Regions from separate parts of the Pseudomonas sp. F-14 TE3623 genome, predicted to be linked through region 1. Evidence: predicted binding sites of a transcription regulator. Region 1 holds the regulator's gene; each other region holds the start of a gene.
What was found. Region 1 encodes FliA, which starts transcription of late flagellar genes. Its sites were predicted from a motif close to CTAAAGTTTNNNNNNNNNNNGCCGNTAA; they were not measured.
Positions count from the first base shown of each region.

Region 2: the regulator FliA is predicted to act here: its motif matches at 6,903-6,930, upstream of AB7M29_RS17645 (methyl-accepting chemotaxis protein).
Region 3: the regulator FliA is predicted to act here: its motif matches at 7,032-7,059, upstream of AB7M29_RS02090 (methyl-accepting chemotaxis protein).

Region 1 is NZ_JBRJHM010000001.1:2,538,815-2,548,482, reverse strand. Features, by position in the region: gene AB7M29_RS11585 (chemotaxis protein CheA) at 1-1,524, opposite strand, end outside; gene AB7M29_RS11580 (protein phosphatase CheZ) at 1,578-2,366, opposite strand; gene AB7M29_RS11575 (chemotaxis response regulator CheY) at 2,397-2,768, opposite strand; gene fliA (RNA polymerase sigma factor FliA) at 2,937-3,677, opposite strand; gene fleN (flagellar synthesis regulator FleN) at 3,674-4,504, opposite strand; gene flhF (flagellar biosynthesis protein FlhF) at 4,621-5,946, opposite strand; gene flhA (flagellar biosynthesis protein FlhA) at 5,958-8,087, opposite strand; gene AB7M29_RS11550 (hypothetical protein) at 8,412-8,645, opposite strand; gene AB7M29_RS11545 (hypothetical protein) at 8,762-9,067, opposite strand; gene flhB (flagellar biosynthesis protein FlhB) at 9,201-9,668, opposite strand, start outside.
Region 2 is NZ_JBRJHM010000001.1:3,782,949-3,792,616, reverse strand. Features, by position in the region: gene AB7M29_RS17685 (ABC-F family ATPase) at 1-666, shown strand, start outside; gene AB7M29_RS17680 (MFS transporter) at 979-2,166, shown strand; gene AB7M29_RS17675 (alpha/beta hydrolase family protein) at 2,288-3,325, opposite strand; gene AB7M29_RS17670 (FMN-dependent NADH-azoreductase) at 3,495-4,106, opposite strand; gene AB7M29_RS17665 (LysR substrate-binding domain-containing protein) at 4,238-5,146, shown strand; gene AB7M29_RS17660 (MmcQ/YjbR family DNA-binding protein) at 5,143-5,502, shown strand; gene AB7M29_RS17655 (DUF1294 domain-containing protein) at 5,509-5,937, opposite strand; gene AB7M29_RS17650 (undecaprenyl-diphosphate phosphatase) at 5,934-6,764, opposite strand; gene AB7M29_RS17645 (methyl-accepting chemotaxis protein) at 7,058-8,692, shown strand; gene pnuC (nicotinamide riboside transporter PnuC) at 8,924-9,487, shown strand; gene AB7M29_RS17635 (AAA family ATPase) at 9,484-9,668, shown strand, end outside.
Region 3 is NZ_JBRJHM010000001.1:447,825-457,492, reverse strand. Features, by position in the region: gene AB7M29_RS02115 (xanthine phosphoribosyltransferase) at 1-381, opposite strand, end outside; gene rep (DNA helicase Rep) at 451-2,460, opposite strand; gene AB7M29_RS02105 (putative bifunctional diguanylate cyclase/phosphodiesterase) at 2,724-4,397, shown strand; gene AB7M29_RS02100 (NorM family multidrug efflux MATE transporter) at 4,506-5,903, opposite strand; gene AB7M29_RS02095 (LysR substrate-binding domain-containing protein) at 6,061-6,981, shown strand; gene AB7M29_RS02090 (methyl-accepting chemotaxis protein) at 7,167-9,143, shown strand; gene AB7M29_RS02085 (aldose 1-epimerase family protein) at 9,410-9,668, shown strand, end outside.

The sequences.
Region 1 (9,668 bases):
GCCTTCCTGTTCAGCGGACAGGATCACTTTGCCGCTGCGAGGTTTACCCATCGCTTCGCGCTCGGCCGGCTCTTCGATACCGTGGTCGACCGAGTTACGCACCAAGTGGACCAGCGGGTCGGCCAGGGCCTCGACGAGGTTCTTGTCGAGGTCGGTTTCTTCGCCGACCAGCTCCAGGTTGATCTCTTTCTTGAGCTGGCGAGCCAGGTCGCGAACCAGACGCGGGAAGCGCCCGAAAACTTTCTTGATCGGTTGCATCCGGGTCTTCATGACCGCGGTTTGCAGGTCGGCCGTGACCACGTCGAGGTTCGACACGGCCTTGGACATGGCTTCGTCGCCGCTGTTGAGGCCCAGACGGACCAGGCGGTTACGCACCAGTACCAACTCGCCGACCATGTTCATGATTTCGTCGAGACGCGCGGTATCGACCCGCACCGTGGTCTCGGCTTCGCTGGCCGGTTTTTCCGGTGGCGGCGCAGCCGGGGCACGGGCAGGAGCCGGTGCAGCAGCCGCAGCAGGCTTGGGCGCTTGGGCTTGTGGTTCAGGTGCTTTGGCAACAGGTGCCGGCGCCGCAGCCTTGACGACTGGGGTTGCTACCGCGGAAGCAACAGAACCGGTGCCCACTTCAGTGAACTTGCCCTTGCCATGCAATTCGTCGAGCAGCGATTCGAACTCATGATCCGAGATCAGATCGCTGCCGGCCGCTTTAGCAGTTGGCGCAGCCGGGGCCGGGGCCGAAGCAATCGCCGACTCCAGCGCATCGACCGCAAAGTTGCCTTTGCCGTGCAGCTGATCGAGCAGTGCTTCGAACTCGTCGTCGGTGATGTCGGAGCTGTCGCCTGCCGCTTTCGGGGCAGCCGGTGCGGCGGGCGCCGCGACCACTGCATCGGGGGCGAACTGGCCTTTGCCGTGCAGTTGATCGAGCAACGACTCGAACTCGGCATCGGTGATTTCGTCGCTAGCCGCCGCATCGGCGGCAGGCGGCGAAGCAACCACGGGAGCCTCGGCCTGAGCCTTGACGGCATTCAGCGAGTCCAGCAGCTGTTCGAATTCGTTATCGGTGATGTCACCTGATTCGCTTTCGGCGGCAGGTGCCTGCACCACTTCAGCGACAGGTGCCGCTTCATCGGCGGTTTGCGGCTCGGCCAAACGGGCCAACGCTGCAAGCAATTCAGGCGTGGCAGCCGTGATCGGGCTGCGTTCGCGGACTTCGCTGAACATGCCGTTCACCGCGTCCAGTGCCTCGAGAACCACGTCCATCAGTTCCGAGTCGACGCGTCGTTCACCCTTGCGCAGAATGTCGAACACGTTCTCGGCGATGTGACAGCACTCCACCAGCTCGTTGAGCTGGAGGAAGCCGGCGCCCCCTTTTACAGTGTGAAAACCGCGAAAAATTGCATTGAGCAAATCCGCATCATCCGGTCGGCTTTCAAGCTCGACCAGCTGTTCGGACAGTTGCTCTAGAATCTCGCCGGCCTCAACCAGGAAATCCTGAAGGATCTCTTCATCGGCGCCGAAGCTCATTAAGGGGGTGCTCCTGAGGTCTAAAAACCTAAAAAACCTAAAATACTAAAACTCTAAAATCCTAGGCTGGATAACAAATCGTCCACATCGTCCTGACCGGACACAACGTCTTCTCTTTTATCGGCATGAATCTGCGGACCTTCACCCTGAGAGAGATGTTTTTGCGGATCTTTTTCAGCAAGCATCGCTTCACGGTCATGTTCGATACCCGCAAAGCGGTCGACCTGACTGGCCATGAGCACGAGCTTGAGCAGGTTGCTTTCAACGTCGGTGACCAATTGGGTCACGCGCTTGATCACCTGACCGGTGAGGTCCTGGTAATCCTGGGCCAGCAGAATGTCGTTGAGGTTGCTCGACACGACGCGGTTGTCTTCGCTGCTGCGTGTCAGGAAACCGTCAACCCGCCGGGCCAGTTCGCGGAACTCTTCAGCCCCGACTTCGCGGCGCATGAACCGACCCCAATCCGTGCTCAGCGCCTGAGCTTCGTCGCTCAGGCTGTTGATCAGCGGCGTGGCGTTTTCCACCAGGTCCATGGTGCGGTTGGCCGCGGCCTCGGTCAGCTTGACCACATAACCCAGGCGCTCGGTGGCATCCGTAATCTGAGACACTTCCTCGGCTTGCGGCATGTGCGGGTCAATCTGAAAATTGACGATCGCGCTATGCAGCTCGCGAGTGAGCTTGCCCACTTCCTGGTACAGGCCGCGGTCACGGGTCTGGTTGAGCTCATGGATCAGTTGCACAGCGTCGCCGAACCTGCCTTTTTCAAGGCTTTCGACCAGTTCGACCGCGTGTTTTTTCAGGGTCGACTCAAAATCGCCCTGTGAAGATTCGTTATGCTCCATAGCTCCCCCGTGACGGACTGGCTTTGCACATCAACCGATGCGTTCGAAGATCTTTTCAATCTTGTCTTTCAACGCTTGAGCCGTGAATGGCTTGACCACATAGCCGTTCACACCCGCCTGAGCGGCTTCGATGATTTGCTCGCGCTTGGCTTCGGCCGTGACCATCAACACCGGCAGGTGTTTGAGTTTTTCATCGGCACGCACGTGGCGCAGCAGATCAATACCGGTCATGCCGGGCATGTTCCAGTCCGTTACCAGAAAGTCGATGCTCCCGCTGTTGAGGACCGGAATCGCGGTAATACCGTCATCCGCCTCGACCGTGTTGGTGAACCCAAGGTCACGCAACAGGTTTTTTATGATCCGCCGCATCGTTGAGAAGTCATCAACGATGAGGATTTTCATATTCTTGTCCAATTCGACCTCCAAGCAGTCTTAAAACGCGCGCAGCACCTGAACGCGCCGTTCAATCAATTCGGCGTAACACTCAACAGTTGTATGGATTACAACGGGCCGTGACGGGTGCAGCAAAATGCCGTACCAACCTCGTTCGCAGTGTCCCCACACTGCCTGTCAGCGCGCTCGCCACTCCCCCAAACGCCCCCGCAAACGGGCCGCGCACTGGCTGTGTAACTGGCTGACCCGCGATTCGCTGACCCCCAGGACCTCACCGATTTCCTTGAGATTCAACTCTTCGTCGTAGTACAGCGCCAACACCAGTCGCTCACGCTCCGGCAAATTGGCAATCGCGTCCGCCAGCGCCGCCTGGAAGCGTTCATCTTCCAGATCGCGTGACGGCTCGAGATGAGCACTGGCGCCATCCTCGTGCAGCCCTTCGTGTTCGCCGTCCTGCAACAGATCGTCGAAACTGAATAACCGGCTGCCCAGGGTGTCGTTCAAAATCCCGTAATAATCGTCGAGACTCAATTGGAGTTCGGCCGCAACTTCGTGATCTTTAGCGTCACGGCCGGTTTTAGCTTCAATCGAGCGAATCGCGTCGCTGACCATGCGGGTATTGCGGTGAACCGAACGTGGCGCCCAGTCCCCCTTGCGCACTTCATCGAGCATCGCGCCGCGGATTCGAATGCCCGCGTACGTCTCGAAACTCGCGCCTTTGCTGGCGTCGTATTTGGTTGATACTTCAAGCAGGCCGATCATCCCGGCCTGGATCAAGTCTTCGACCTGGACACTGGCCGGCAAACGCGCCAGCAAGTGGTAGGCAATGCGTTTGACCAGTGGCGCGTAACGCTCGATCAGCTCGTACTGCGCGTCACGTGCCGACTTCTTGTAGAGGTTGTAGCCACTGGCTGTCATAGGACGGGTCCTGCCGTTTGTTGCACGAGGCGCTCGACGAAAAACTCCAGATGCCCGCGAGGGTTGGCCGGCAGTGGCCAGGTATCGACCTTCTGCGCAATGGCCTTGAACGCCAGGGCGCACTTGGAGCGCGGGAAGGCTTCGTAGACGGCACGCTGCTTCTGCACGGCCTTGCGCACGCTTTCGTCGTAAGGCACCGCACCGACGTATTGCAAGGCGACGTCGAGGAAACGATCCGTGACCTTGGTCAACTTGGCGAACAGGTTGCGGCCTTCCTGCGGGCTCTGCGCCATGTTGGCCAGGACGCGGAAACGATTCATGCCGTAGTCGCGGTTAAGCAGTTTGATCAGCGCGTAGGCGTCAGTGATGGAGGTCGGCTCGTCGCACACCACCAGCAAGACTTCTTGCGCTGCGCGGACGAAACTGACTACCGAATCTCCAATGCCCGCAGCGGTGTCGATCACCAATACGTCGAGGTTGTCGCCGATGTCGCTGAAGGCCTGGATCAGGCCGGCATGCTGGGCCGGGCTCAGATGAACCATGCTCTGGGTGCCGGACGCAGCCGGGACGATGCGGATCCCGCCAGGCCCCTGCAACAGCACGTCACGCAGCTCACAGCGGCCTTCGATCACGTCGGCCAGGGTACGTTTGGGTGTCAGCCCCAGCAGGACGTCGACGTTCGCCAGCCCCAGATCGGCATCCAGCAGCATGACGCGCCGGCCGAGCTCAGCTAGAGCCAGGGACAAGTTCACTGACACGTTAGTCTTCCCGACGCCACCTTTGCCGCCGGTCACCGCGATCACCTGTACGGGATGCATGCTGCCCATGTTATTTCTTTACCTTGTCTTACTTAGACGGAGGCCACATTACTGGCTGCGCGTTCACAAACTGAACAATGCATGGCAGACCATCGATGTAGGTACAAAAACTGTTCATTAATACCTCAGCCAACCCGCTTGGTCGGACTGTGGTAAAGGTCAGCGAACATGTCAGCCATGGCTTCTTCGCTGGGTTCTTCCTGCATTTGCACGCTAACGGCGCGACTGACCAACTGATGACGACGCGGCAGATGCAAATCATCCGGGATCCGCGGGCCATCGGTCAGGTAAGCCACCGGCAGTTCATGACTGATGGCCAGGCTCAACACCTCGCCCAAGCTTGCCGTTTCATCCAGTTTAGTCAGGATGCAGCCGGCAAGGCCGCAACGTTTGTAACTGTGATAAGCAGCGGTTAGAACCTGTTTCTGGCTAGTGGTTGCCAAGACCAGATAATTTTTTGATTTGATGCCGCGTCCGGCCAGGCTTTCGAGCTGCATGCGCAGTGCCGGATCGCTGGCCTGCAGGCCGGCGGTATCGATCAGCACCACGCGTTTGCGCAGCAAAGGCTCCAGCGCCTGCACCAGCGATTGGCCCGGGTCGACATGAGTCACTGACACATTGAGGATGCGGCCCAGAGTCTTGAGCTGTTCCTGAGCACCAATGCGGTAGCTGTCCATGCTCACCAGCGCGATGTTTTGCGCGCCGTACTTGAGCACATAACGCGCGGCGAGTTTGGCCAGCGTGGTGGTCTTGCCCATACCGGCTGGGCCGACCATGGCAATCACACCGCCCTCTTCCAATGGCTCGACTTCCGGGGTGGCAATCATCCGTGCCAGGTGCGCGAGCAACATGCGCCAGGCCTGACGGGGTTCTTCAATATCGGTAATCAGTGCCAGCAGATCGCGCGACAACGGGCCGGACAGGCCGATGCGTTGCAAGCGACGCCAGAGGTTGGCCTGGGCTGGACGGCTGCCTTGCAATTGATTCCAGGCCAGCGAGCCGAGTTGAACTTCCATCAGTTCACGCAGGCTGTTGAGTTCGAAACGCATCGAGTCGAATGCACGCGGGTCGACGCCGGTCGCTGCGACAGGCGCAGGTGCCAGGCGCCGAGGTTCGGCCAATGTCGGTTCGATCAGCGGCTCGGCGGCGGTCAATGGCAGGCCGGCGAACAATTGGCGATTGGTGGCTTTGTCGCTCTCGCCATCGCTACGCAGGCTCAATTCGGCCTGGGCGGTGACGATCCGCGACTGGGTCTTGCGCAGCTCGTCCTCGAGTTCCATATTCGGAACACGCGGGGCCAGCGCCGACAATTTGTAATCCAGGGCAGCCGTTAGCTCGACACCGCCGGCGATCCGGCGATTGCCAATGATGGCGGCATCGGCGCCCAGCTCATCACGAACCAGTTTCATGGCCTGACGCATATCGGCGGCGAAAAAACGCTTAACTTGCATAAACCACTACCTCAGCCGTTGGGCCCTACTGTCGCAACGATGGTCACTTGCTTGTTGTCAGGGATTTCCTGGTAAGCCAACACATGCAAACCCGGGACTGCCAGTCGGCCAAATCGCGAGAGCATCGCGCGAACCGGACCGGCCACCAGCAGAATCACCGGTTGACCTTGCATTTCCTGACGCTGCGCCGCTTCGATCAACGAGCGTTGCAGTTTCTCTGCCATGCTTGGCTCCAGCAGAACACCCTCTTCCGAGCCTTGTCCTGCCTTCTGAAGACTATTGAGCAATATTTGTTCCAACCTTGGCTCCAAGGTGATCACAGGCAGCTCCGACTCAGTACCTACAATGCTTTGCACGATTGCACGGGATACGCCGACGCGCACCGCGGCCACCAAAGCGGCAGTATCTTGACTCTTGGCGGCGTTGTTCGCGATGGCTTCGGCGATGCTGCGAATGTCCCGTACCGGCACCTGTTCGGCCAGCAACGCCTGCAAGACTTTGAGCAACTGCGACAGCGAAACCACCCCCGGCACCAACTCCTCGGCCAGTTTCGGTGAGCTTTTGGCCAGCAATTGCATGAGTTGTTGGACTTCTTCGTGGCCAATCAGCTCGCTGGAATGCTTGTACAAAATCTGGTTCAAATGCGTTGCCACTACCGTACTGGCATCCACCACGGTGTAGCCGAGGGATTGCGCCTGGGCCCGCTGGCTGATTTCGATCCAGACCGCCTCCAGACCAAAAGCCGGATCTTTGGCGGTAATGCCGTTGAGCGTGCCGTAGACCTGCCCCGGGTTGATCGCCAGTTCGCGGTCCGGGTAAATCTCGGCCTCGGCCAGGATCACGCCCATCAGGGTCAGGCGATAAGCGCTGGGCGCCAGGTCGAGGTTGTCACGGATATGCACGGTCGGCATCAGGAAGCCCAGGTCCTGGGAGAGCTTTTTACGCACACCCTTGATCCGCGCCAGCAACTGACCACCCTGGTTGCGATCCACCAGCGGAATCAGGCGGTAACCGACTTCCAGGCCGATCATGTCGATCGGGGTCACGTCATCCCAGCCAAGCTCCTTGGTTTCCTGGGCGCGGGCCGGCGATGGCAGCAGTTCCTGCTGACGCTTGACCTCTTGCAGGGCCTGAACCTTGACCGCGTTCTGCTTCTTCCAGAACAGGTAAGCGCCACCGGCCGCCAACGCTGCCATGCTCAAAAAGGAGAAGTGCGGCATGCCCGGCACCAGGCCCATCACCGCCATCAAGCCAGCGGCCACCGCCAAGGCTTTCGGCGAGGCGAACATCTGACGATTGATCTGCTTACCCATGTCTTCTGAACCGGAAGCACGGGTCACCATGATCGCAGCGGCGGTCGACAACAGCAGTGATGGCAATTGCGCCACCAAACCGTCACCGATGGTCAACAAGGCATACACCCGACCGGCATCGCCAAAGGTCATGCCGTGCTGGAAGATACCGACCGCCATGCCGCCGATCAGGTTGATGAACAGAATCAGCAGGCCGGCGATTGCGTCACCGCGCACGAACTTGCTGGCACCGTCCATCGAGCCGTAGAACTCGGCTTCCTGGGCCACTTCCATCCGGCGCAGTTTCGCCTGGTTCTGATCGATCAGGCCGGCGTTCAAGTCGGCGTCGATCGCCATCTGTTTGCCGGGCATCGCATCGAGGGTGAAGCGCGCGCTCACCTCGGAAATCCGCCCGGCGCCCTTGGTTACCACGACGAAGTTGATGATCATCAAAATCGCGAAGACCACGATACCAACCACGTAGTTACCGCCGATCACCACTTCACCGAAGGCCTGGATCACCTTACCGGCGGCGGCGTGGCCGTCCTGACCGTGGAGCATCACCACCCGTGTCGAGGCCACGTTCAGCGCCAGTCGCAGCAACGTCGCCACCAACAGAATGGTCGGGAACACCGCAAAATCCAGCGGCCGCAAAGCGTACACGCAGACCAGCAACACCACGATGGACAAGGCAATGTTGAACGTGAAAAACACGTCCAGCAGGAACGGCGGCACCGGCAACATCATCATGGCCAGCATGACCAGCAGCAACAGCGGCACACCCAGATTGCCCCGACTGAGGTCGGCAACGTTTGTGCGTGCAGTGTTGAATAACTGAGAGCGATCCACCGGTTTTCCCCGTTCCTTTAAAGCAAACTTTTGACGCCTGAAGCAGGCGCAGGGCGGCTATTGCAAGAAGCCTTCCAACTTTTGCCGGGGCTTGAAATAGAGGTCTGTTTCGGGGATTTGTATTGCCTGAACCGACGCCTTCGCGGGCAAGTCGGAACGCCGCCCGCGAAGAGGCCAGCATTGCCAACACAACTAACAGGAGTCGCGCCGCAGATCCGGTGGAATTGGCAGATCGCCATGGAGCCGGCCGCGAACAGACGCAGGACGGCTATCACCACTATCGCCGAGGAATAAAAAATCAGAGAACCCGGCGCACTGGCGGAGTCAGCCCGCAGTCCAAATTTGCTTTGGATTAATGGCGCCAAACTGCAATTCGCGGCCCACCATGTAGCGCGTCCCCCTACGCATTCGAGTGTCCTCCACCGCCACAAAATCTTCCTCAGCATAACCAAGCACAACCGCCGTAGCAGGCGCTATAAGGGGGAACGAAAACTCGTGACCCTGCATAAGGTTAAGCGCCCACCCAAATTGAATGATCGGCAAATCGTCTATCAGCATCGGACGCTTATCCTTACGACGAAAGTCCATCCGCGAAGTAACCTGCAACTTCCCATCGACCACTGCAAACTCTGGTTTGCCGTATCGACGTTGTAACGTGCCCGCTGACCACTCCGTCATGTAGTACAAGGGATTGGTGAAAACCTCGAATAAGACCAAACTGTTTCCAATGCTGCCCGCCGCACCAAAGAGAAGGAATAGTGATAGGCCAACCCTTCCAGCTCGGGCCGAATAGCATTGAGCGGATTATTCAGGTAATCCTCAATGTACTGATTGGCCATGTGGACAAAATGCGTAAAGTCCAATGACATTCTGAACGTAACCGAGTAACCGATCGCCCGTTCAGAGGAATTTTCCTCTAAAACACCCGAAACAAACGCCAACTCCATCCCTTGAAGCTTTCTGTACTGACGCTCTGCCATGACCGTGCTCCCATGAACATCACCTGGAAAGATTTCCGAGCCCATGACAACGCGTCAGACGGTGGGCGTCTACTGTCAGAACTAACAGGTAAAGTTTTTTCGGATAGATGGAAGGCCGCGATCTTTTGATCTATCAGGAATCGCGACGCAGATCCGGCGGAATCGGCAAATCATCCTTGAGCGGATCCGGGCGCTTGCCCTTGCCGGCGCGGTACTGGCGGATCTGGTAGACGTAGGCCAGTACCTGGGCGACTGCCAGATAGAGCCCGCCGGGAATTTCCTGCTCTAGCTCGGTGGAGTAGTAGATCGAACGCGCCAGCGCCGGCGATTCGAGCAGCAGCACATTGTTGGCCACGGCGATTTCGCGGATCTTCAAGGCCAGGAAGTCGCTACCCTTGGCCAACAGCACCGGCGCATTGCCTTTGTCTGGATCGTACTTGAGGGCCACCGCGTAGTGAGTCGGGTTGGTGATGACCACGTCGGCCTCGGGAATGGCCGCCATCATCCGCCGCTGGGACATCTCGCGTTGCAACTGGCGAATGCGTTGCTTGACCTCTGGCTTACCTTCCTGATCCTTGTGCTCGTCGCGCACTTCCTGCTT
Region 2 (9,668 bases), 1.2 Mb from region 1:
TTCGAACAAACCAAGAAGCTGCACCGTCAGGCGGTCATCGTCGAGCGCATGGCCAAAGGCTTCGACGGCAAGCCGCTGTTCAAGGACTTCAGCTTCCAGGTTGAAGCCGGCGAGCGCGTGGCGATCATCGGCCCGAACGGTATCGGTAAAACCACCCTGCTGCGTACCCTGGTCAACGAATTGACTCCGGATGCCGGTACTGTGAAGTGGACCGATGCCGCGGAATTGGGCTACTACGCCCAGGACCACGCTCACGACTTCGAAGACGACTGCAACCTGTTCGACTGGATGGGCCAATGGACCCAAGGTGGCGAGCAAATCGTTCGCGGCACCCTCGGTCGCATGCTGTTCTCCAACGACGAGATCCTCAAGTCGGTCAAGGTCATCTCCGGTGGTGAGCAAGGTCGCATGCTGTTCGGCAAGCTGATCCTGCAAAAGCCGAACGTGCTGATCATGGACGAACCGACCAACCACTTGGACATGGAATCCATCGAGGCGCTGAACCTGGCGCTGGAGAACTACCCGGGCACGCTGATCTTCGTCAGCCACGACCGTGAGTTCGTATCGTCCCTGGCCACCCGCATCATCGAGTTGAGCGCCGATGGCGTGATCGACTTCAGCGGCACCTATGACGACTACCTGCGTAGTCAGGGTGTTTTGATGTAAGACGGCTGCAAGCTTCAAGTGAAAAGCCCTGTCCTGGTGACGGGGCTTTTTGCATTTCAGGGTCGAGGAAGTTTGTGGTGCTGAAACCTTCGCGAGCAAGCCCGCTCCCACAGTGGATCTCCAGTGGCTATCACTCTTCTGCACGCAACCGATCCAGTGTGGGAGCGGGCTTGCTCGCGAAGAGGCCATCGCTGACACCGCAAAAGTGAGGTTCCAGCCTGATTTTCAATCCACATAGTTAGCCTGCTTCCTTTTATTCCCCACCCACGCCATGATGCAGTTCTCCTACCGCCGCCCGCGAACGAGCTCTTCATGTCTGTGCAGCAACTGCCCCCGCAAAGCTCAATGGCGATCACCCTGCAGATCGTCTCCATCGTTTTCTATACCTTTATTGCCTTCCTCTGTATTGGCCTGCCGATTGCGGTGTTGCCGGGGTATGTCCATGAACAGTTGGGGTTCAGCGCCATCGTGGCGGGGCTGACCATTGGTTCTCAGTACTTGGCCACCCTGCTCAGTCGGCCCATGGCCGGGCGCATGTCGGACAGCATCGGCACCAAACGGGCGATTGTTTACGGGTTGTCGGGGATTGCATTGAGCGGCGTGCTGACATTGCTGTCGACCCTGCTGCAAAGTGTGCCGTTGTTGAGCCTGATCATCCTGATCGCTGGCCGCTTGTTGCTGGGCATCGCTCAAGGGTTGATCGGAGTCGGCACGATCAGTTGGTGCATGGGCCAGGTCGGTGCCGAGCACACGGCGCGTTCGATTTCCTGGAACGGCATCGCCTCATACGGCGCCATCGCCATCGGCGCGCCGCTGGGCGTGGTGATGGTCGCTGAACTGGGGTTCGCCAGCCTCGGGATCGCGCTGTCGTTACTGGCCCTGCTGGCGCTGCTGTTGATCCGAAACAAACCTTCGGTGCCGGTGATTCGCGGTGAGCGTCTGCCGTTCTGGGCGGTGTTCGGGCGCATTGCCCCCTTCGGCGCGAGCCTGAGCCTGGCGTCCATCGGTTACGGCACGCTCACTACCTTTATTACTCTGTATTACGTCAGCCTTGGCTGGACCGGCGCGGCTTATTGCCTGACGGTATTCGGGGTCTGTTTCATTCTGGCGCGACTGTTGTTCATCTCCAGCATCAGCCGTTTCGGCGGCTTCACCTCCGCCATTGCCTGCATGACCATTGAAACCGTCGGGCTGGTCCTGCTGTGGCTGGCGCCCTCGACGGGTTATGCCTTGATCGGCGCGGGGCTGACCGGGTTCGGCCTGTCGCTGGTGTATCCGGCGCTGGGAGTGGAAGCGATCAAGCAAGTGCCCAATTCCAGTCGCGGAGCAGGTTTGAGTGCCTATGCTGTGTTTTTCGATCTGGCGCTGGCGATTGCCGGGCCGCTGATGGGCGCGGTGGCGTTGAACCTGGGGTATTCGTGGATTTTCTTTAGTGCGGCGTTGTTGTCGATAACCGGGCTCGGTTTGACCCTGCTGCTGAAACGCCGCGCAATGGTCTAAGCCTGCCGCATATCCCCTGTGGGAGCGGGCTTGCTCGCGAATGCGGTGGGTCAGACACATTAATGTCGACTGACACGCCCTCTTCGCGAGCAAGCCCGCTCCCACAAGGGTTCCGGGGACACTATTGATCCGCGGTCTGCATACCGGCGCGGGTGGGTTTGCCCAAGGCATGGGCGAAGAACCGTCCTGCTTCGGAAATCATGTTGCGATGAATGTCCTTGCGGTCGACGCCGTCGGCATCGGTGCACAGCGCCGGCATGGCGGCGATCTGTTCTTCGTTGCACGGCGCCAGGAACACGAAGTGCCCTGCCCCGGCCAGCAATTTGAAGTCCGGTGCGGTCGGCAGTTTGCGCGCAAGCGCTGCGGCGTTTTTGTCGAACGCCACCAGTTTGTCGCCATCACCGCTGTATAGCAGCACCGGCACATGCACGTCGGCCAGGGTATGGCGGCCGAACTTCAGGCTCAGCGGTGCCATCAGCAACAAGGCATGCACGCGCGGGTCCGCCACTGGCTGCAAGTCATCACGATCAACGATCAGTTCGCCTTGCGTGTTGCACGCATCGTGATCATCCGGGCGCTCATGGCAATAACGACGCAGACGATCCAGATCCGGAGTGGCACCGGACAGGATCAACGCCGTCTCACCGCCCGCCGAATAGCCAATCACCCCGACCTGCTCGGCATTGACGAAGGGCGCGAGCATCCGGTCGCTGAGTGTTGCGGTAATGGCTTCGGAAATCTGGATCGGCCGACCATAAAGGTTGCTCAAGGTGCCGAGACGGCTGTGGTCTTTGGAGTTGTCGCCGGGATGGATCACCGCCACCACCACAAAGCCCTTGCGTGCCAATGAGGTGGCGAGGTCGTGCAGGGCCAGCGGGGTTCCGGTGTTGCCGTGGGACAGCATCAGCATCGGAAAACGTCCGATGGCGACTTTGGTGTTTTCACCCGCTTCGACCGTGTAGCCCTCGAGCGTGCTGGAATGTTCCTTTTCACTGGACGGGTAAAAGGCGATGGCGCGCATCGGCTGCAAGTCCAGCGGATCAAGGAAGGTCATCTCATGAAAACCGACGCTCCAGTGAGGATGTGGCGCAGACGCGGCGTGCACCAAACCCAGACTGCCGAGCAGGCAAATCAGTAGCGTTGCACAAAGACGCACCATGGGATGCCCCACCTTATTACCTGACCGCAGATGTTAACCCTCGACTGCATAACCTGGGCCAGAAACTGATAACCGCCAGAAACAAAAAACTCCGTACCTGGCCATCACGATGACCAGAATACAGAGTTTCAGGGGTATTGCCCGAGCTGTTTACGACTTTACGCAAGCCTTACGCGGCAGCGAACAATTGCTCGCTGATGTGCGCCTGAGCGTCGCTCATGGCTTTGGTGCGCACTTCGTCACCGTAGGCCAGGCCATGGGCGCGGACGAACTCGATGTCGGTGATGCCGAGGAAGCCGAACAGCACTTTCAAATAATCTTCGTGCGCAACACCGGTCGCTTGACCGGCATGCAGACCACCGGCTGTCGAGACGATCACGACTTTCTTGCCGCCGCACAGGCCTTCAGGGCCGGCTTCGGTGTAGCGGAAAGTCTGGCCGGCCACGGCGATGCGGTCGATCCAGGCTTTGAGTTGAGTCGGGATGGTGAAGTTGTACATCGGCGCGGCAATCACGACGGCATCGGCGGCGAGGAATTCGGCCAGAGTCGAGGCACTCAGGTCCGCTTCGTGCTGTTGCGCGGCGTTGCGCAGCTCTGCGGCGGTGCCGGCAGCGACCAGGGTGGTGGCGGAGAAATGGCTGATGGCATCGGCGGCCAGGTCGCGGTAAGTCACCACAACGCCAGGCTCGGCGGCTTGCCAGGTTTTGACGACTTCGCCGCTCAGCTGACGGGAAGCCGAGTTGTCACCCAGAATGCTCGAATCGATATGCAGTAATTTCATGTGGAGATCTCCAAGGTGAGGATCGCTACCGGGCGATCTGATGGAGACAATCCTACCGACGAAACCAATAGATGATTAGTCGGCAACAATGCGATAGTTTGTCCCACTGATAGAACAGTCGAGCTTAAACCATGCAAGATCTCAACGACCTCTACTACTTCGCCAAGGTGGTCGAAGCCGGTGGTTTCGCAGCGGCCGGGCGGTTGTTGGGGATTCCCAAGTCGCGGTTGTCGCGACGCATCGCCGAGCTGGAAGAACGCCTGGGCGCGCGTCTGCTGCAACGCACCACCCGCCAACTCAACCTGACCGCCGTGGGCGAGCGTTACTTGCGCCATTGTCAGGCGATGCTGCTGGAGGCCGAGATGGCCGACGAAGCGGTGGCCAGCATGTCCAGCGAGCCCCGAGGGCGCTTGCGAGTGTCCTGCCCCGTGGGGTTGGCTCACCAAATGCTGCCTGGGGTAATCAGTAGCTTCCTGGAGAAATTCCCTCAGGTTCAGCTGGAGGTGATGCTGCTCAACCGTCGGGTTGACCTGATCAACGAAGGCGTCGATGTCGCCTTGAGGGTGCGGGATCTGGGTGATGAAGATCCATTGCTGGTTACCCGCCGCCTGCGTCAGGCCCAAATGCTGATGGTTGCCAGCCCGGCTTTTTTGCTCGGCCGTGACATCAATCATCCCGAAGATCTGAAAAATTTGCCCGTGCTCGGCGCTCTGGAAGCCGATCGCATGGTGCACATTCGCATGCTTGATCAACAGGACAAAAGCTACGACCTGAGCCTCGAAGCGCGATTGGGCTGCGAAGATTTCATCGTGCGCAAAGCCTGCACCCTCAACGGCCAGGGCTTTACCATGCTGCCCATGATGTATTGCGAGCAAGAGCTGGAAAACGGTTCGCTGGTGCAACTGTTGCCCGACTGGTCATTGCCGGGCGGCTGGCTGCAAGCCGTCTACCCTCATCGACGCGGGGTGATGCCGGCGGTGCGGGCCTGGATCGACCATTTGATCGAATCATTCAATGTTTGCGGGGACAGACTGTTATGAAAGCGGGACGAATGAGCGAAGAGGACGTCGCGCAATACTGCCTGGCGTTGCCCGGCGCGCGGGAGGATTACAAGTGGGGTGGCGTGCGGGTGTTTTCGATTGCCGGGAACAAGATGTTCGCCTTGCAGAACCTGCGGGGACAGTCCCTGGCGTTCAAGGTCGACAAAGACCTGTTCCTGGGCCATTGCGACCGGCCAGGCATTCACCCGGCGCCGTATCTGGCCCGGGCCCAGTGGATCATCATGGAAACGCCCTACCCGCTGGGCACAGAAGAACTGCAAGGCTTGCTGCAACGTTCCCATCAATTGGTGGTGAGCAAATTGCCCAAGCGCACGCAGGTCGGCCTGCTGCTTTAAAGGGCTTTAAAGCAATGCAAACAGGTTAGCGCCCAGAAACAGCTGATCGATCCAGAACACCTGGTGCATTAGCACGATGAGCCAGAACACCAACTGAAACGAGACTTTGCGGGTCTTGTGCCGAAACGCTTGCTGGGCCAGCAAGGCACCCGGCCAACCGCCCGCCAGTTCCACCGCGTGCAAGACATTCTCCGGCGTGCGCCAGCTGTCGGCGCGGGCCTTGTGCTTGTCGCTCCAGTACAGGAAAAACGCCAGCACGCTGACGATGCTGTAGGCCGCCAGGGGAATCACCGACACCCCGCGCAGCCATAGCGACACCGAGCCAAACAACGGCACTGCGCACAGCACAACGAATACCAGCAGTTTCAGCCGCAGGTTCTGAATTGCTCCCCCGGACTTGCGTCCGGCGTTGTTGCGCGCCCTGGAATCGTTCATGGCTTGACCGCTGTCCAGTCGACCCAACCGAATTGCCAGGTGGCCAGAATGACCAGACCGAACGCAATGCGATACCAGGCGAATGTCGCGTAGCTGTGACTGGCAATGAATATGAGCAAGGCCCGAACAGCAATCATCGCAAAGATAAACGCAGTGACGAAGCCAATGGCGAACACCGGAAAATCAGCCGGCACAAACAGATTGCGGTATTTGTAGCCCGAGTACACCGCCGCGCCGACCATGGTTGGCATGGCGAGGAAGAACGAGAACTCGGTGGCCGTCTTGCGCGACAACCCGAACAGCAGACCGCCAATGATCGTCGAGCCGGAACGCGAGGTCCCCGGAATCATCGCCAGGCACTGGGCAAAGCCGACTTTCAAGGCGTCTTTCCAGGTGATGTCGTCGACGCTTTCAGCATGCACTTCATGCTGACGGCGTTCGGCCCACAACATGACGATACCGCCCACGACCAATGCGGTGGCTACGGTAATCGGGTTGAACAGGTACTCGTGAATCAAGTCAGCGAAAATCACCCCCAATACCACGGCCGGCAGGAAGGCAATCAACAGGTTCGCGGTAAAGCGTCGAGCGCTGGGTTGTGTCGGCAAACCGATGACCACGTCGAAGATCTTGCGGCGAAACTCCCAGACCACCGCCAGGATTGCCCCGAGCTGAATGATGATATTGAAGGCCATGGCCCGCTCGCCCCCAAAGTTGAGCAAGTCCGCCACAATAATCTGGTGCCCGGTACTGGAAATGGGCAAGAACTCCGTCAGCCCTTCTACAACGCCTAAAATCAATGCCTGAAAGGCCGTCCAAAGATCCATCAATCCCCCAAGAAGCAATACCCCCAGGCATGCTCCGTTAATAATTTGTAGAGCGTTAACCGCAATCAACCTTAGCTGAATCCCTGCGCGCACAAGATCCACGCAGAACCGTAAAAATTGCGGGAAAAAAGACTTGGGCTCAGGTTTTTCCGTGCGGGGCCGAAATCCTATCAGAGACGCCTCATTTACGCTGCCGCGTCATAGGTCCTGAGTCGCATAGGCCCGATCGGCAAAGTGTGGTTGGATGCTGGCGATCGTTTATTACAAGAACAAGAAACCGGAGTAACAGCGTTATGAACAGCTTGCGCAGTGTGTCGATCAGCCGACGCTTGTGGCTCATCTTGATCGTGGCCGTGGTGATGCTATTGACGTTGGGCGTGTTGATGCTCAAGCAGATTCACGACGACCTCTATCAGGCCAAGGCCCAAAAGACCCAGCACGTGGTACAGACCGCCAGTGGCATCCTCACCTACTATCACGGCCTGGAAACTGCCGGCACCCTCACCCGCGACGCCGCGCAAAAGCAGGCACTGAATGCCGTGCGCGGTTTGCGCTACGACCAGAATGACTATTTCTGGATCAACGATCTGACGCCGGTCATGATCATGCACCCGACCAATCCGAAACTTGATGGCCAGAATCTCTCGGCGATCCGCGACCCCGACGGTTTCGCGCTGTTCAACGAGATGGTCGCCATCGCCAAGGCCAAGGGTGCCGGCATGGTCGATTACCGCTGGCCGAAACCGGGCGCCAGCGCGCCGGTGGAAAAAACCTCCTACGTGAAACTGTTCGAGCCTTGGGGTTGGGTGATCGGTTCGGGCGTATACATCGATGACATGCAGGCCGAGTTTTATGCTCAAGTCTGGAAGGCCTCTTTCGTGGGCCTGGTGATTGCCCTGATCATGGCGTTGCTGGTGATCATGATTGCCCGCAGCATCGTGCGCCCGCTCCAGGAAACCGTGAACGCCATGGCCAACATCGCCAGCGGTGAAAGCGACCTGACCCGCAGCCTCGATACCCACGGTCAGGACGAAGTCACGCAACTGGCCCGGCACTTCAACGCCTTTACCGCCAAACTGCGCCTGGTGATCAGTCAGCTGCAGGTGTCCGCCGGCGCGCTGGGCCAGTCCTCCAGCGAACTGGGCAACGATGCCGCGCAAGCCCAGCAACGCAGCCAGCAGCAATCCCAACAAATGGAACTGGTGGCGACCGCGATCAACGAAGTGACCTACGGCGTGCAGGATGTGGCCAAAAACGCCGAGCACGCGGCCAGCGAAATGCGCAATGCCGAGTCTCAGGCGCAACAGGGCCAAGTCAATATCGATGGCAGCCTGCAGCAGATCGACAAGCTGTCTTCGACCATCGATCAAGCCGTCGAAGTGATTCGTACCCTGGCCGCCGAAAGCACGCAAATCGGCAGCGTTCTGGAAGTGATTCGCTCCATCGCCGAGCAAACCAACCTGCTGGCCCTTAACGCCGCCATTGAAGCTGCCCGGGCCGGCGAGCAAGGTCGTGGATTTGCGGTGGTCGCCGATGAAGTGCGCCTGTTGGCCCAGCGCACCCAGAAGTCCACGGCAGAAATCCAGTCGATGATCGAACGCCTGCAAAGCCATTCCGAAGCGGCGGTCAAGGTGATTGGCGACAGCAGCCGTGCGTCGCAACTGACTATCGAACAGGCCGGGCTGGCGGGCGCCAGCCTGAATGCCATCGGCCAGGCCTTGCGCAATCTCAACGGGTTGAACGCTTCGATTGCCAGCGCGACCTTGCAACAGGCCCACGTGGTGGAAGACATCAACCAGAACGTCACCCAAGCAGCCGGGTTGTCCCACAGCACGGCACTGGCGGCCGAACAGTCGAGCGTGGCCAGCGTTCACCTCAAGGAACTGAGCGAGCAGTTGAACGGGTTGCTGAAGCAGTTTCGGGTGTAACTCCGTCCCAGCAGCCCCGCTGCCCCCTGTGGGAGCGGGCTTGCTCGCGAAAGCGGTGTATCAGCCAACATCAATATTGATTGTGCCGTCGCCTTCGCGAGCAAGCCCGCCCCCACAGGGATTGCGTGTGACCTGACTCGCATTGGCAAGCCCCCTTCCCCACTACAAGCCCATTCCCCACAATCCGGGTACAATTCGCCCCCCTCATTTTTACGACACCAAGGAACCTCCATGTCCGGGCTTGAACTGTTTGCCGCCGCCCTCGGCGTGATTGCCGTCTGGTTGACGGTCAGACAGAACCCTTGGTGCTGGCCGATCGGCCTGGTCATGGTGCTGCTGTATAGCTGGATTTTTTTTGAGGTGAAGCTGTATTCGGACATGCTGCTGCAAGTGATCTACGCCGGTTTGCAGATCTACGGCTGGTGGCAGTGGACGCAGGGGAGCGCGACTCATGGCAAGCGGCATGTCAGCTTGCTCGATAGAAAATCCATTGCGCTCGGGCTGACCGTCGGCGCAGTCGGCAGTTTGCTGCTCGGCGCCGCGATGGCCCACTGGACCGATGCTGCCCAGCCTTGGCTCGATGCGGCGCTGACCGGGTTCAGCCTGGTGGCGCAATTATGGATGGCGCAAAAACGTCTGCAATGCTGGGCGCTGTGGATCGCGCTCGACATCATCTTTGTTGGCCTCTTCATCTACAAAGAGCTGTACCTGACTGCGGGCCTCTATGGGGCGTTCGCCCTGCTGGCGGTGCATGGCTGGCGGACATGGCGCACCGATCCGGCGTTGCGCACATGAAAGTGCTGGTGCTCACAGGACCTGAATCCAGTGGCAAGAGCTGGCTGGCCGCCGAACTGCAACAGCAATTCGGCGGTGCTCTGGTGGGTGAATACGTGCGCTGGTTCATTGAGCGGGAGGCGCGGGATACTTGCCCGGCCGATATTCCCGAAATCGCTCGCGGTCAGCTGCAATGGGAAGA
Region 3 (9,668 bases), 2.1 Mb from region 1:
CAAAAAGTCATCGATGATCAGCACGCGGTCGCTGCTGGTCAGGTGGCGCGGGGAGATTGCCACGGTGCTTTCGGTTTGCTTGGTGAACGAGTAAACGGTCGCCGACAGCAGGTTTTCAGTCAGGGTCAGGGACTGATGCTTGCGGGCGAAAATCACCGGCACGCCAAGGTTCAGGCCGGTCATGATCGCCGGGGCAATGCCCGAGGCTTCGATCGTGACGATCTTGGTGATGCCCGAATCCTTGAACAGCGTGGCGAATTCGTCGCCGATCAGCTTCATCAGGGCCGGGTCGATCTGGTGGTTCAGAAAGGCGTCGACTTTCAGAACCTGGTCGGAAAGCACGATGCCTTCTTCGCGAATTTTCTTGTGCAGTGCTTCCATGAAGCGTTCCTCTACTGGCGCCAAGTGCGCCTAGCTTGTAAATAGTGTTCGGTTAAAAAGTGCTCAATTCTAGCGCTTTAACATCGCGCGTATATCCGCCAATGCGGTATTACCGCGAACGGCTTTGACTTCAACGGGAGTGTCGTCATTACCTTCCCAGGCCAGGTCGTCCGGCGGCAGTTCATCAAGGAAACGGCTAGGCGCGCAGTCGATGATCTCGCCGTATTGCTTACGCTTGGCGGCGAAGGTGAACGCCAACGTCTGACGCGCTCGGGTAATCCCGACGTAGGCCAGGCGGCGTTCTTCTTCGATGGTGTCGGCTTCGATGCTGGAGCGGTGCGGGAGAATTTCCTCTTCCATGCCCATGATGAACACGTAGGGGAATTCCAGACCCTTGGAGGCGTGCAAGGTCATCATCTGCACACCTTCGGCGCCATCCTCTTCTTCCTGCTGACGCTCCAGCATGTCGCGCAGGACGAGTTTGCCGATGGCGTCTTCGACGGTCATCTCGCCTTCTTCGTCTTTCTCCAGCGTGTTTTTCAGCGCCTCGATCAGGAACCAGACGTTACCCATGCGGTAATCGGCGGCCTTGTCGCTGGAGCTGTTGGTGCGCAGCCAGTTCTCGTAGTCGATGTCCATGACCATGCTGCGCAGGGCGGAGATCGGGTCTTCGCCGGCACACTGCTCGCGAACCTTGTCCATGAAACGCTTGAAGCGCGACAGGCGATCGGTGAAGCGTGTGTCCAGATGCTCCCCCAAACCGATTTCGTCGGTGGCGGCGTACATCGAGATTTTTCGCTCGGTGGCGTAGTTGCCCAGCTTCTCCAGCGTGGTCGAACCGATCTCCCGGCGTGGGACGTTGATCACCCGCAGGAAGGCGTTGTCGTCGTCCGGGTTCACGATCAATCGGAAGTAGGCCATCAGGTCTTTCACTTCCTGACGTCCGAAAAAGCTGTTGCCACCGGACAGGCGATACGGAATCTGGTGGTGCTGCAGCTTCAGTTCGATCAGCTTGGCCTGGTAGTTGCCGCGATACAGGATCGCAAAATCGCTGTATGGCCGATCCGTGCGCAGGTGCAGGGTCAGCAATTCGACGGCCACGCGCTCGGCTTCGGCGTCTTCGTTGCGGCAACGGATCACGCGGATTTCGTCGCCGTGGCCCATCTCACTCCACAGCTGTTTTTCGAACTCGTGCGGGTTATTGGAGATCAGCACGTTGGCGCAGCGCAAGATACGGCTGGTGGAGCGGTAGTTTTGCTCGAGCATCACCACTTTCAGGGACGGGTAATCGTCCTTGAGCAGCATCAGGTTTTCCGGACGGGCGCCGCGCCAGGCGTAGATCGACTGGTCGTCGTCGCCCACCACGGTGAACTGGTTGCGTTTGCCGATCAGCAGTTTCACCAGCAAATACTGGCTGGCGTTGGTGTCCTGGTATTCGTCCACCAACAGGTAGCGGACCTTGTTCTGCCATTTTTCCAGGATATCGTCGTGTTCCTGGAACAGTTTTACCGGCAGCAGGATCAGGTCGTCGAAGTCCACCGCGTTGAACGCCTTGAGCGTGCGCTGGTAGTGGGTGTAGACGATGGCAGCGGTCTGTTCCTTGGGATTACGGGCGTTTTCCAGGGCTTCAGGCGGCAGGATCAGGTCGTTTTTCCACGAGCCGATCATGTTCTTGATCTCGTCGACGCCGTCGTCGCCCGAGTATTCCTTCTGCATGATGTCGGTCATCAGGGCTTTGACGTCGGTCTCGTCGAAGATCGAGAAGCCCGGTTTGTAGCCTAGCCGCACGTGTTCCTTGCGGATGATGTTCAGGCCCAGGTTGTGGAAGGTGCAGACCGTCAGGCCGCGGCCTTCGCCACCTTTGAGCAGGGTGCCGACCCGTTCCTTCATCTCGCGCGCGGCCTTGTTGGTAAAGGTCATGGCGACAATGTATTGGGCGCGGATGCCACAGCTCTGGATCAGATGCGCAATTTTGCGAGTGATCACGCTGGTCTTGCCGGAGCCTGCGCCGGCGAGCACCAAAAGAGGGCCGCCGACGTAGCTCACGGCTTCTTGCTGCCGGGGATTGAGTCGGGACATACGAAATCAGGGAGTCATTAGCGAAATGGGCCGGCATTTTAACAGGCTCAGCGAATTGTGCTGCTCTCTCCGACTTGTGACCCAACACGCTATCTCTATTTGCCGGTTTTGCTACTTTCACGCAGGATGCGCAGTGAATTTGCGTCTAATGTTCGTATTCAATACGCCAAAGTCGTGTTTGATAACCGATGTCATGTTGTCATTGGTTATCTGCGCGGCATAATGCCCGCCGCCTACATCTTTGCAGAGTCTAGGGAGCTAGCTTGTCTACGCCTGTCGAACCCTTGCGTTTGCTGCTACTGGCCGAAGAGCCGGCGTGGGCAGCGTTGTTGCGCGAGTGTCTGGCTCCGATGGGGAGTTCGGCTGTGCTGCTCAGCGCGCCGAGCTGGGAGTCGGTCAGCAACCTGTTTGATGACAACCGCAGCGCGGTGTTGTTGACGATTCCTGCTCTCCAGCCGGCACCCGGCCGTTGCAATCTGCCGACGGTGTTGCTGCTCGAACACGAGCCGCTGGCGCCGCCCGACGGTGTGAGCGACTGGCTGGTGCGCAATCTGCTGGATCCCGGCATGTTGCGCCGCTGCCTGCGCCATGTGCGTGAGCGCGGCGTGCTGGAAAACACTTTGCAGCGCCTGGCCGAGCAGGACCCGTTGACCGGTATCGCCAACCGTCAGGGTTTCCAGACCTTGCTGGCGGCGCGTCTGGCCGAAAACGAAGGTCGCGGCCTGGCCCTCGGTCACCTCGACCTCGACAACTTCCGACACGCCAACGACGCCCTCGGCCACCAGGCCGGCGATCGGTTGATCCTGCAAGTGGTCTCGCGGCTGAAAAGCCAACTGGAGGCCAGCGATCAACTGGCGCGGCTGGGCAGCGATGAATTCGCCCTGCTGATCGACACCCGCCGCGCCCCTCAGCGCGCCGAATGGATGGCCGAACGCATTACCGAAGCCCTGTCCGAACCCTATTGGGTCGACGGCGAAAGCCTGTTGATCGGTTCCAGCCTTGGCATCGCTCACGCACGAGCGCAGGCCGGCCCCGACCCGTTGATGTGGCACGCGCACATCGCCATGCAGCAGGCCAAGAGCACTCAGGGCTGCACCTTTCACATCTTCAACGAACGGATCAATCGCAATGCCCGCAGCATCGCCGACCTCGAAAGCGAGCTGCGCCGGGCCTTGCGTCGCGATGAGCTGGAATTGCATTACCAGCCGCGCCTGAACCTTGAGGACGGCCAGATTGTCGGCCTCGAAGCGTTGGTGCGCTGGCGTCATGGCGAACGCGGCTTGCTGCCCCCCAGCGAATTCGTGCCGCTGGCCGAGCAAAGCGGCTTGATCGTGCCGTTGGGTTACTGGGTGATTTCCCGGGCCTTGCGAGACATGCAGGCGTTACGCGAACGAGGTCTGCCAGCGCTGCATATGGCAATCAACCTGTCGTTCCGGCAGTTTCAGGACAGCCAGTTGCTGTCGACCCTGAGCCGGCTGATTGCCGAGCGAGGCGTCGAGGCGCAATGGCTGGAATTCGAACTGACCGAAACCGCGGTGATGCGTCGCAGCGATCTGGTCAAGCAGACCATGGACGCTCTCGGACGTTTGGGCGTGCGCTTCTCGCTGGACGATTTCGGCACCGGGTTCTCTTCGTTCGTGCACCTCAACAGCCTGCCGATTGCGTTGTTGAAGGTCGATAAGAGCTTTGTCGGCGGCATGGAAGAACGGGAAGAGAATCGCAAGCTGGTCCACGCGATGATCAACCTGGCGCACAACCTCAACCTCGAAGTGGTTGCCGAAGGAGTGGAAACAGCGGAGCAGCTGGATTTGTTGCGCGGCTTTGGTTGCGATCAGGTGCAGGGGTATCTGATCAGCAAGCCGTTGCCGTTGGCAGAACTGGTTGAGTATTTGACCTTTGGCAGCAGTCAGCAGCCTGCACTGGAAGTCGTGGTTTAAACTCGGACAAATGTGGGAGCGGGCTTGCTCGCGAAAGCGGTGTATCAGTCACCGTAGATGTCGACTGACACACCGCTTTCGCGAGCAAGCCCGCTCCCACAGGGGATCTCAGTCAGGCTGAGCGACCTGGAAATTCTGCTCTGACGTCGGTTCCCGCCGAATCATCCGCTTCATCTTCCACTCAAACGCCAGCGTCAGGCTCACCGCCGCACACGCCAGCCCCAGTGCCAGACCCCACCAGACCCCCGTTGGCCCCCAATTCAAATGGAAGGCCATCCACCAGGCGGCCGGTGCGCCGATCAGCCAATAGCAACCCAAACCCACCAGGAACGTGGTCTTGGCATCCTTGAGCCCGCGGATGCAGCCCATGGCGATGGTTTGCGTGCCGTCGAACAGCTCGAACCACGCCGCTACTGCCAGCAGGCTCACAGCCAGGTTGATGACTTCGCGGAACGCCGGGTCGTTGTGGTCCAGGAATAAGCCGATCAACTGATGCGGCAGCAGCCAGAAGACCATGGCAAACCCCAGCATCGACGCAGCGCCGAAGGCGATCCCGACCCGTCCGGCCAGTCGCGCATCGAGCAATTGCCCGGCGCCGTAATGCTGGCCGATGCGCATGGTGATCGCGTAGGAAAGCCCCGCCGGAATCATGAACGCCACCGAGACGATTTGCAGGGCGATCTGGTGCGCCGCCAGTTGCGTACTGCCCATGGTGCCCATGCACAGCGCGGCGAAGGCGAACAGGCCGACTTCCACCGCATAGGTGCCGCCAATCGGCAGGCCCAGGCGCCACAACTCCTTCAAGTACTGACGGTTGGGCCGCGACAGACCCTGACGCAACGGATAGGCGTTGTAAGCCGGATGCCGACGAATGTGCAGCGCGAGCGCCAGCGCCATGAGGTTCGCAACGATCGCCGTGACCAGGCCGATGCCCACCAGGCCCATTTTTGGTAGGCCGAACATGCCGGTGATCAACGCATAGTTGAGCAGGAAGTTGGCCACGGTGCCGGCGAGGCTGATGACCATCACCGGCGTCGCCCGGCCGATGGCGCTGGTGAAGCCGCGCAGCGCCATGAAGCTCAGATAACCGGGCAGGGCGAACGGCAGAATCAACAGAAACTGGCCGGCAGCCTGGACGTTGGTTTCGGTCTGACCGAACAGCAGCAACACCGGTTTCAGGTTCCACAGCAGCAAGCCCGCCACCAGCGCCATCAACCATGCCAGCCACAACCCGGCCTGGGTCAGCCGCGCGGCGCCAATGATGTCGCCCGCGCCCTGACGGATCGCCACCAAGGTGCCGACGGCGGCGATCACGCCGATGCAGAAAATCGACACGAACGAATACGTCGCCGCACCCAGACCGCCACCGGCCAGTGCTTCGGGGCTCAGGCGCGCCATCATCAATGTGTCGGTGAGAACCATCAACATGTGCGCCAACTGCGAGGCAATCAACGGCCCCGCCAGCCGCAGGATGGCCCAGAGTTCAATACGCGCTGGATGCTGCATGATCATCACGCTCGAGTGTCAGAGATAACAGGAAGCGTCGATTCTCGGCGCTCTGCGGGGTTTTCACAAAGGGATAAAAAGGATGGGTGGCATGATTAAAACTCATGCTGGGGAGTTTCTGATAAGTTGGTGCAATCGCGCTATAGGAGCTTTCCTGATGTCTCGTCGTCTTCCTCCCTTGTATGCCCTTCGAGCATTCGAAGCGGCGGCGCGGCATAGCTCGTTTACCCGCGCCGCCGAAGAACTGTCGATCACGCAAAGTGCGGTCAGTCGGCACATTCGTACGCTCGAAGAGCATTTCGCCTGTCGGCTGTTTCATCGCAGCGGGCGCAACCTGCAACTGACTGAATCGGCGCGGCTGATCCTGCCCGGCATTCGCGAAGGCTTCACCGCCCTCGAACGGGCCTGCAATACGTTGCGTGCCGAGGACGACATCTTGCGCATGAAAGCCCCGTCGACCCTGACCATGCGCTGGCTGTTGGCGCGGCTCAGTCGTTTTCGGCACTTGCGACCGGGAAACGAGGTGCAATTGACCAGCGCCTGGATGGACATCGATAGGGTGGACTTCAACCACGAACCCTTCGATTGCGCCGTCATCCTCAGCAACGGGCATTTTCCACCGGACTGGGAGGCGACTTTCCTGTTCCCCGAAGAGCTGATTCCGGTAGGCGCGCCGAATCTTCTGAAGGATCAACCGTGGGACGTTGCGCGCCTGGCCAGTACCGAGCTGTTGCACCCGACGCCGGACCGTCGCGACTGGCGCAACTGGCTGGAGCGCATGGGCCTGACCGATCAAGTCTCGCTCAAGGGCGGGCAGGTCTTCGACACGCTGGAGCTGGGCATGATTGCTGCTGCCCGGGGTTACGGCGTGTCCATGGGCGATTTGCTGATGGTGGCGGAGGATGTTGCGCAGGGACGTCTGAGTTTGCCGTGGCCGACGGCCGTCGCCAGTGGTGAGAATTATTACCTGGTCTGGCCGAAAACCCGCCCCGGCGGTGAGCGTTTGCGCCGCCTCAGCGATTTCCTGCAAGGCGAAGTCCGGGCCATGGAATTACCGGATGTCGAACGCCTGGGGTGAATCGATGGAGCCGCTGCAATGGCGGCCTTGAGCCATATCCCCGTTAATTACTCAAGTATTCAGCTTTGCCGCCGAAAATCTGCTGATGGCACCGTCGTGCAGGTTCCATGTTTTCCCCACAATCAGAAATTTTGCCGAGTGTGCGATGCGATCAAAATGATCCGGCCACTGGGTCAGGAGCTGTCATGTCTCAACCTCGTGCTCGGATTGCCTCACAGCTGGGTCTTGCGCTTGCCGTGATTCTGGCGATTGTCATCAGTGGCAGTACAGTATTCGCCCTGCGCTCGCTGGACACCGCCAACCTTGCCACCCGCGAAGAGCATCTGGCCAGTGAGGCCCGCTTGCTTGCCGATCAGCTGAGCACCTTTCACGGCACCCTGCGTGAAAGCACCCAGCGCTTGGCCGGCCTGTTCGAGAAGCGCTTCAGCGCCGGTTTGAGCGTGCATCCGGATGAGCCGGTGACAGTGGCGGGTGTGCAGACCCCGGGCCTGCACTTGGGCAGTGAAGTGTTGAACAACAACTTCGCGGAAGTCGACGAATTCAAGCAGATGACTGCAGGTGTCGCGACCGTGTTCGTGCGCAGCGGTGAAGAGTTCATTCGGGTCAGCACGAATGTCACCAAACAAGACGGCAGCCGCGCCATTGGCACTCTGCTCGACCACGCGAACCCGGCTTACGCCCGTTTGATGGCGGGGCAGAGCTACGTGGGTCGAGCTTTGCTTTTCGAACGCTTCTACATGTCGCAGTACACTCCCGTACGCGACAGCAGCGGTAAGATCATTGCCGTGCTGTACGTAGGATTCGATTACACCGACGCGCAGAACGCGCAGTTCGCCAACCTCAAACGCTTCCGCATCGGCCAGACCGGTTCCCTGGCGTTGCTGGATGAACAAGGCAAATGGCTGGTGCCGATTGCCGGTGTAGAAGCGCTGGATCAAGCGGTCCCGAGCATCTTCGGTCTGGCCAAGACACCGGGCAAAGGCGACTTCTGGAGCGACAAGTCGCAAGACTTTTACAGTGTTGCCGTGCCGTTCGAAGGCGGGCCGTGGTCGGTGGTGGCGAGCATGCCGAAAACCGAAATCCGCGCCGTGACCTGGAGCGTCGGCATTCAATTGGCGATCGGCAGTTTGCTGGCGATGTTGCTGGCGGTCGGTGCGGCGGTCTGGTTGCTGCGCAGCAAACTGGCCCCGCTGGGTAATCTGGTGCGTCAGGCCGAAGCCTTGGGCGCTGGTGATTTGAGTGTTCGCCTCAACGTGTCGAGCAATGACGAAATCGGCCAACTTGCCCGCGCCTTCAATCAGATGAGCCAGGCCCTGTCGACCATGGTCGAGCACATCCGCAAGGCCTCGGGAGAGGTCAACAGCCGTGCCCAGGCGTTGTCCGGTTTGTCCGGTGGCGCCTATGAAGGGATGGAGCAGCAGTCCGGCGAAATCACCAGCATGGCCGGCGCCGTAGAAGAATTCAGCGCCACCTCGCTGAACATCGCCGACAACATGGGCAACACCCAGCGTTTGGCGCAGGAAAACGCACAGCAAACCCAGATCGGTCGTACGTCGATGGACGAAGCGTCCTCATCCCTGGAGCAAATCGCCGGTGCGCTGAACAGCACCGCGACGGTGATCAATACCTTGGGGCAGCGCTCCCAGGAAATCGGCGGCATTGTTGGGGTGATTACTTCGATCGCCGAACAAACCAACCTGCTGGCGCTCAACGCCGCCATCGAAGCCGCCCGCGCCGGTGAACAAGGTCGTGGGTTTGCGGTGGTGGCCGATGAGGTGCGCAACCTGGCCTCACGCACCCGCCAAGCCACCGACGAAATCTCCGGGATGATTCAAAGCATCCAGCAGGAAACCGGCAACGCCATCAGCACCATGGAGCAAGGCAACGTGCTGATGCAGGAAGGCCTGTCGCGCAACGCCAACGTCGCCTCGGCACTGGCGCGGATCGATGAACAAAGCCGATCGGCCGGTCAGCAATTCGCCGCCATCACCACCGCGACCCAGGAACAAAGCAGTACCGCGACCTTGCTCAGCAGCAATCTGCAAAGCATCGCTTTGGCGAACAGTGAACAGCGCGAAGTGGTGTCGAACCTGGCTGTGACGGCCAAAGAGCTGGAGAAGCTGGCGGCGGATTTGCGGCATGAGGTTGACCGGTTTCGTTGAGTCGCCTCTGAAATAGTCTTCGCGAGCAAGCCCGCTCCCACAGTAGATCTGCGGTGAACACAGTATGTGTGAACACCCGAGATCAAAATGGGAGCGGGCTTGCTCGCGAAGGGATCGACCCAATTCCCGATTTGTCTCAATGCTGTGTATCAATTACTCACTAGTAGTCTTCCTTGGCATTTAGCACCAGTGTCTCGATTTTTATGCTTGCTGAAACGTTTCTTCAAGTCTATAAAATTGGCACAACTCCAAGAAAGGCTGCTGCCATGACCCCGCTCAAACTCTTCGTTGCCCTCAGCGCACTGTCCGCTGCCTCCCAAGCCATGGCCTGGGACTACGTCCTGCTCGACACCGACAAAGCCGCCCAGAACTGGCAAATCACCAGCCAGCAACTCGGCGTAAAAACCGACAAACCCTTCAGTGTGACCCTGCGCACCTTGCATGGCGGCCGGCAGGAAGGCGTCAGCATCGTCGATATCGATAACGGCACGATGAAACTTTCGGTGGTACCGACTCGCGGCATGA